2 regions of the Nocardia sp. NBC_01730 genome follow, and region 2 is predicted to be linked to the other one. Evidence: riboswitches for the same ligand, from Rfam matches in the RefSeq annotation. Region 2 holds a riboswitch; the other holds the start of a gene.

Region 1 (3,407 bases), 1.2 Mb from region 2:
TCTGGTGGCGGCGCTGCAATGAACAGTCCCGCTCGAACAGGTGCATCACGTTGCCGTGCTGGTCGGCCAGGATCTGCACCTCGATGTGGCGCGGGTTCACCACCGCCTGCTCCAGGAACACGGTGGGATCGCCGAACGCCGACTCGGCCTCGCGCGAGGCCGCCTCGATCGATTCGCGCAGGTGCGCGGCGTCGGCGACCCGCCGCATGCCGCGACCGCCGCCGCCCGCGACGGCCTTGACGAAAATCGGGTACTCCAGCTGCCGGGACGCGGCGACCAGCTCGTCGACGTCCGCCGACGGTGCGCTGGAGCGCAGCACCGGCAGACCGGCGGCCTTGGCGGCTTCGATCGCACGTGCCTTGTTGCCCGCGAGTTCGAGCACCTCGGCGGAGGGACCGATGAAGGTGATGCCCGCGCGGGCGCAGGCTGCCGCCAGGTCCGGGTTCTCCGAAAGGAAGCCGTACCCCGGGTAGACCGCGTCGGCACCCGCCGACTTGGCGGCCTCGATGATCGCGTCGATGGAAAGGTAGGCCCGCACCGGGTGGCCCGCCTCACCGATCTGATACGACTCCGCCGCCTTCAACCGGTGGACTGAATTGCGGTCCTCGTAGGGAAACACGGCCACCGTCCCGATGCCGAGTTCGTAAGCCGCACGGAAGGCCCGGATGGCGATCTCGCCACGGTTTGCAACCAAGACTTTCGAGAACATTGGCTTAAGGTACCCGGCACCGCCCATCGCACCGACACGGAAGTCCTCTTCGCAGGAATCTTCACAATGACGACTGGCATCGTTGCGAAGTTGCGTTCACCGGAACGACACATTCCCAGCCCGAAATTGATCATTTACCACCTCCCGCGACAAGCGACCGTGGCTTTTCCAGCTCCGCGAATCAGATCGGCACCGGTTGACCGCCAGAGAACCAAGCCGATATCGACGCAGGTTTCCGAGCCGGCCGAGCAGCCGCGACACCGCGCGTCCTATGCTGGGAGTGCAGCTGGTTCACCGGCGCACGACGAGATGGAGCCCCGACGTCGCGCAATGGGTCGAGCCCACTCGTGCGGAGACGCCACGAGGGGCGAGAGGGAACCCGGTGGGAATCCGGGACTGTCCCGCAGCGGTATGCAGGAACGACCGCCGTCACCACGCACTGAGTTCACCGAGCCGGAAGGCTCCGCGACTTGGGAAGCGACGGCCAGTAGGTCGGCCATCAGGCGAGCCCCGGCACAGGCCGGGACCACCCGGCCGGTGCCCGCGAGTCCGAAGACCTGCCAGCCGTGCCGGGTACGCCGTACCCGGCGGCCACCGCCTCGTGGATTTGGGCGTGCGGACCACCAGCGCGGACGTGTCGGGCTCCCTCAACCGGGAACATCTCCGGCATGTCACTGGTTCTCCGGCTACCCGTAGGGCGATGGCTTTTCTACCTCAGCAATGGAGAAACATCGTGACTGTTTCACATCACAAGCCGTTCACCGCGACGGTTCTCGGGCTACCTCGGGTGGGGCCGCGGCGCGAGCTCAAGCGGGCGACCGAAGCCTACTGGGCGGGCCGGATCGGCGCCGAGGAGTTGCACACCCTCGCGCGCGACCTCCGGCACGCCCAGCTCACCGAGTTGCTGGCCGCCGGTCTCGACTCGATCCCGATCGGCACCTTCTCCTACTACGACCAGATGCTCGATACGGCTGTCCTGCTCGGCGCGCTGCCACCCCGGGTCACCGGAATCGCCGATCCCCTGGACCGCTACTTCGCGGCCGCGCGCGGCACCGACACGGTCGAGCCACTGGAGATGACCAAGTGGTTCGACACCAACTACCACTACCTGGTGCCGGAAATCGGCCCGGAAACCCAGTTCTCGCTGCACCCGGAGAAGCTGCTGGAGGAACTGCGGGAGGCGCTCGCGCTCGGCGTGCCCGCGCGACCGGTGGTAATCGGCCCGGTCACCTTCTCGAGGCTGGCGAAAGCGACGGGCAGTGCGCCACTGGCTCGGCTGACCGAGCTGATTCCGCTATATCACGAGCTGCTGCGGCGGCTGGTCGCCGCGGGCGCGGAGTGGGTGCAGATCGACGAGCCTGCGCTTGTCACCGACCTCACCGCGGACGAGATCGATCTGGTGCGCGCCACCTACGAGGAGCTGTCCGCCGCGACCGATCGTCCCGCGATCCTCGTCGCGACCTATTTCGGACACCCGGATGCCGCGCTCGCCGCACTGGCGGGCACCGAAATCGAGGGTATTGCCATCGACTTCACCTCCGGCACCGAGGTTTCGGAGGTGGCAGCGGTGCCGGCTCTGGCACGCAAGCTGGTGGTGGCGGGCATTGTGGACGGTCGCAATGTATGGCGCACCGATCTCGACCACGGCCTGGCGACCCTCGGAACGTTGCTGGGATCCGCAGCGCACGTGGCGGTTTCGAGTTCGTGCTCGCTGCTGCACGTGCCGTACACGCTGGCCACGGAGACGCGGCTGGACGAGCGGCTGCGGTCGTGGCTGGCCTTCGGCGCGGAGAAGGTGGCCGAGGTGCGTCTGCTCGCGACCGGGCTGAGCGAGGGCGCCGAGGCGATCGGCGACGAATTGGCGACGACTCGTTCGGCGCTCGAATCTCGGCGGTCGGATCCCCGGCTGAACGATCCGCGGGTGCGGGCCCGGCTGGCCGCGCTCGGACCGGACGCCATCCGGCGCGCGCCCGCCGAGCAGCGGCGCGAGCTGCAGCAGGATCGCCTGCGGCTGCCCGCGCTGCCGACCACGACGATCGGTTCGTACCCGCAGACCTCCGCGATCCGGTTGGCGCGGGCCGCGCTGCGGAACGGCGAGATCGACCAGGCCGAGTACGTGCGCCGGATGCGCGCCGAGATCGCGGATGTCGTCACGCTGCAGGAGAAGCTGGGGCTGGACGTGCTGGTGCACGGTGAACCCGAGCGCAACGACATGGTGCAGTACTTCGCCGAGCAACTCGACGGCTTCGCGGCCACCGAGCAGGGCTGGGTGCAGTCCTACGGCACCCGCTGTGTGCGCCCGCCGATCCTGTTCGGCGACGTGACGAGGCGGGAGCCGATGACCGTCGAGTGGATCGGTTACGCGCAGTCGCTCACCGACAAGCCGGTCAAGGGCATGCTGACCGGTCCGGTGACCATCCTCGCGTGGTCGTTCGTGCGCGACGACCAGCCGCTGGGCGATTCCGCGCGGCAGGTGGCGCTGGCTATCCGGGACGAGACAGTGGATCTGCAGACGGCGGGCATCCGGATCGTCCAGGTCGACGAACCGGCGCTGCGCGAACTGCTTCCGCTGCGCACAGCCGATCAGCCCGCGTACCTGGAGTGGTCGGTGCAGTCGTTCCGGCTCGCGACCTCCGGGGTGTCGGATGCCACGCAGATCCACACCCACCTCTGCTATTCGGAGTTCGGCGAGGTGATC
Region 2 (3,407 bases):
GAAACCCTCAGGCGCGCTGAGCCAGCGGTAGGCGGCCAGGTAGTGATGGCTCGGCGGCAGGTCGGGGTCGTGGTAGATGGCGACCGGATTCTCGCCGAAGCCGCGCGGAGGCTGCACCATCAGCACGACATTGCCGAAACGCAATGCCGCGATGACGATCTCACCATTCGGATCGGACGAGCGGTCGACGTAGAGCGCGCCCGGCGGCGGGCCCCACGCCTCGACGACGGCTTCGCGCAGATCCTCGGGCAGCGTGTCGAACCAGGCGGCATAGGTCGCCGCGCCGATGCGGATCGGATTGCCCTCCAGCTGTTCGGAGGTCAGCCAGTCCGGATCCTGTCCGCCCGCCGCGATGAGGGCGTGGATGAGGGTGTCACCGTCGCGTTCGTCCAGGCCTGGGATCTCGCCGGGATCGCCGAGATCGTAACCGGCGGATCGCATTTCGGTGAGCAGCCGGATCGCGCTGGCCGGGGTGTCCAAGCCGACGGCGTTGCCGATGCGGGCATGCTTGGTCGGGTAGGCCGACAGCATGACGGCGACGCGCTTGCGCGCGGCGGGAATGTGGCGCAGGCGGGCGTAGCGCGTCGCGATACCCGCGACGCGAGCCGCACGTTCGGGGTCGGGAACGTAGGTGGACAGGCCGTCGGCGTCGAACTCCTTGAACGAGAACGGGACCGTGATGATCCGGCCGTCGAACTCCGGCACGGCGACCTGTGTGGCGACGTCCAGTGGCGACAGGCCGTCGTCGTTCGCCTCCCACTGGGCGCGGCCGCTGGTCAGACAGAGTCCCTGCAGGATGGGTACATCCAGATCGGCGAGCGCGCCGACGTCCCACGCTTCGTCCTCGCCCCCGGCGGAAGCGGTGGCGGGTTTGCTTCCTCCCGCGGCCAGCACAGTGACCACCAGGGCGTCGGCCTGCCGCAGGGTGGCGAGGAGTTCCGGTTCGGCAGTACGCAGCGACGCGCAGTACAGCGGGAGCGGGCGCGTTCCCGCGTGTTCGAGCGCGGTGCAGATGGCGTCGATGTAGGCGGTGTTGCCCGCGAGATGCTGTGCGCGGTAATAGATCACCGCGACCGTGGGCCCCTCGACCGGCGCCGCGACACGGTCCAGTTCACCCCAGCTGGGCAGCTGGACCGGCGGCTCGAAGCCGTGCCCGGTGAGCAGCACGGTGTCGGACAGGAAGTTGTGCAGCTGACGCAGGTTCCCAGGGCCGCCTGCGGCGAGGTAGTTGTGTGCGTCGGCCGCGACGCCGCCCGGCACGGTCGAGCACTCCATCAGCTCGGCGTCCGGAGCGATCTCACCGCCGAGCGCCACCATCGGAACGCCGCTCGCTCGCACCGCAGCCAGTCCGTCCTCCCACGCCCGCTTGCCGCCGAGGATGCGCACGATCACCAGATCGGCGCCGTCGAGCAGGCCGGGCAGATCGTCGACCAGCAGGCGAGCAGGGTTGCCCCACCGGTAGTCGGCGCCGCTGGCGCGGGCGCTCAGCAGATCGGTGTCGGATGTGGACAGCAACAAAATCACGGGTGGCAGCCTTCCTCGGGTGACGCGCCCATCGGGGGTTCGCTGCTCGCCGGAGAGGGTCTGGCTTTCTACAGTGGCGCGACCGCACCGGACTTCCACCGGTTTCCTCGTCGTCCGCCGAGCAAGCAGATGCTACCCGCCTCTTGCGTCCGGCTTGCCCGTGTGCCGCCCCGCTCGGGAGCGGCGCAGTTCCGCTCATGGTAAACCAGCGGATACGCCGGGCCTGGCACAGCCTTGCGCCTCGCGGTGTACGTAGGCTGAGGAAGCTATGGCGCGACATGTTGCTGATTCCTGTCCCGGCGTGCTGCGGCTGCACGAGGCGGCTGACGGGCCGCTGGCGCGGATTCGAGTGCCCGGCGGGCGGTTGGGGCCCATGCAGTGGCAGGTGCTCGCCGAGGCCGCGCGCGACCTCGGGGACGGGAACATCGAGCTCACCGCGCGCGGCAACGTCCAACTGCGCCGGGTACACGACGCCGAGGCATTGACGGAACGGCTGGCCGGTGCGGGTCTGCTGCCGAGCCGCACCCATGAGCGGGTGCGCAATATCGTCGCCTCGCCGCTGTCCGGTCGGATCGGCGGGCTGACAGACGTGCACACGCTGGTTCCCGAACTCGATGCCGGGCTGCTCGCCGCTCCGCGTCTGGCCGACCTGCCGGGCAGGATGCTGTTCAGCCTCGACGACGGTCGCGGCGATGTCAGTGGACTCGGCGCCGACATCGGTGTGCACGCCGTCGCCACGGACGACTTCGCGCTACTGCTGGCCGGAGGCGACAGCGGCGTCCGGATCACCGCCGCCGACGCGGTCGACGTCATGCTCGCCGCGGCGCACGGCTTCCTCGAGCTGCGCGGAGACGACCCCGGGCGGTGGCGGTTGCGCGACCTCGAGCACGGCGCTGAACGCCTGGCCGATCTCCTCGGTCTCGCACCCGGCCCCGATCGACTCGAATTCGCTGCGGGACGGGACATTCCGATCGGCTGGCTGGAGCAGGACGACGGCTTGGTCGCTCTCGGCGCAGGTGTGCACCTCGGCTCCCTACCCGCCCGCACCGCCGAATTCCTCGCCGCTATCGAACGAACGGTCTTCGTCACGCCGTGGCGCGGCCTGGTCGTCACCGACATGGAGGAATGGGCCGCAGAACAGGTGGTGCGCGTGCTCGCGCCGATGGGCCTGATCTTCGACGCCGATTCCCCGTGGCTACTGGTCAGCGCTTGCGCGGGACGGCCAGGTTGCGCGAAGTCGCACACCGATGTCCGTGCCGATGCGGCGGAGGCGATCACGGCAGGCCGTGTGCTTCCGCCAACCGACCGAGCCGAATGGGAAACCGGGCATATAGAACCGAAACCCGCTCCGCGACAAGGTGTCCCGGATGTTCCGCTCCTGGCACCGGCGGACGTCTCGGTGGCCGGACGTCAGCACTGGTCCGGCTGCGACCGCCGCTGCGGCCGCCCCCGCGGAACGGTCACCGATGTCGTCGCGACCGACGGGGGCTATCGCGTCGAATAGAGAGAGGCTGCCACCGTGCGGCGCGCACCCTAAGCCGCTCGGCGACCGGCCCGAACCGGATGCGCCGCGCTGTAGGTCACCGAGGCGTCCAACACCCGATCGAGGGGGCTCGACGGCACGACCGCTTTGTCCACCGCCGAGCCGGTGGCCGACTACTCGCGCGTCCCGGCCTCCTCAGTGGATTTCGAGCGTGCAGCATTTGACGCTGCCACCCGCCTTCAGTAGTTCGGACATCTCGATACCGACCGGGTTGTAGCCGCGGGCACGGAGAGCTTCGCTCAGTTCGGTGGCGCTGCTGCTGAGGAAGACGTTGAAACCGTCGCAGACGCCGTTCAACCCGAGTACCGCCGCGTCGGCGTCGGTGGCCAGGATCGCGTCG

Evidence for each region. Region 2 has a riboswitch for cobalamin ahead of cobN (cobaltochelatase subunit CobN). Riboswitches for the same ligand answer to the same signal wherever they lie in the genome.
Region 1: another riboswitch for cobalamin. It lies ahead of metE (5-methyltetrahydropteroyltriglutamate--homocysteine S-methyltransferase); the one in region 2 lies ahead of cobN (cobaltochelatase subunit CobN).

The regions. Positions count from the first base shown of each region.
Region 1 covers NZ_CP109162.1:3,786,843-3,790,249, forward strand. The annotation lists gene OHB12_RS15165 (pyruvate carboxylase) at 1-709, opposite strand, end outside; cobalamin riboswitch at 1,082-1,268, shown strand; gene metE (5-methyltetrahydropteroyltriglutamate--homocysteine S-methyltransferase) at 1,410-3,407, shown strand, end outside.
Region 2 covers NZ_CP109162.1:2,591,928-2,595,334, forward strand. The annotation lists gene cobN (cobaltochelatase subunit CobN) at 1-1,524, opposite strand, end outside; cobalamin riboswitch at 1,512-1,676, opposite strand; gene cobG (precorrin-3B synthase) at 1,793-3,028, shown strand; gene ddaH (dimethylargininase) at 3,203-3,407, opposite strand, start outside.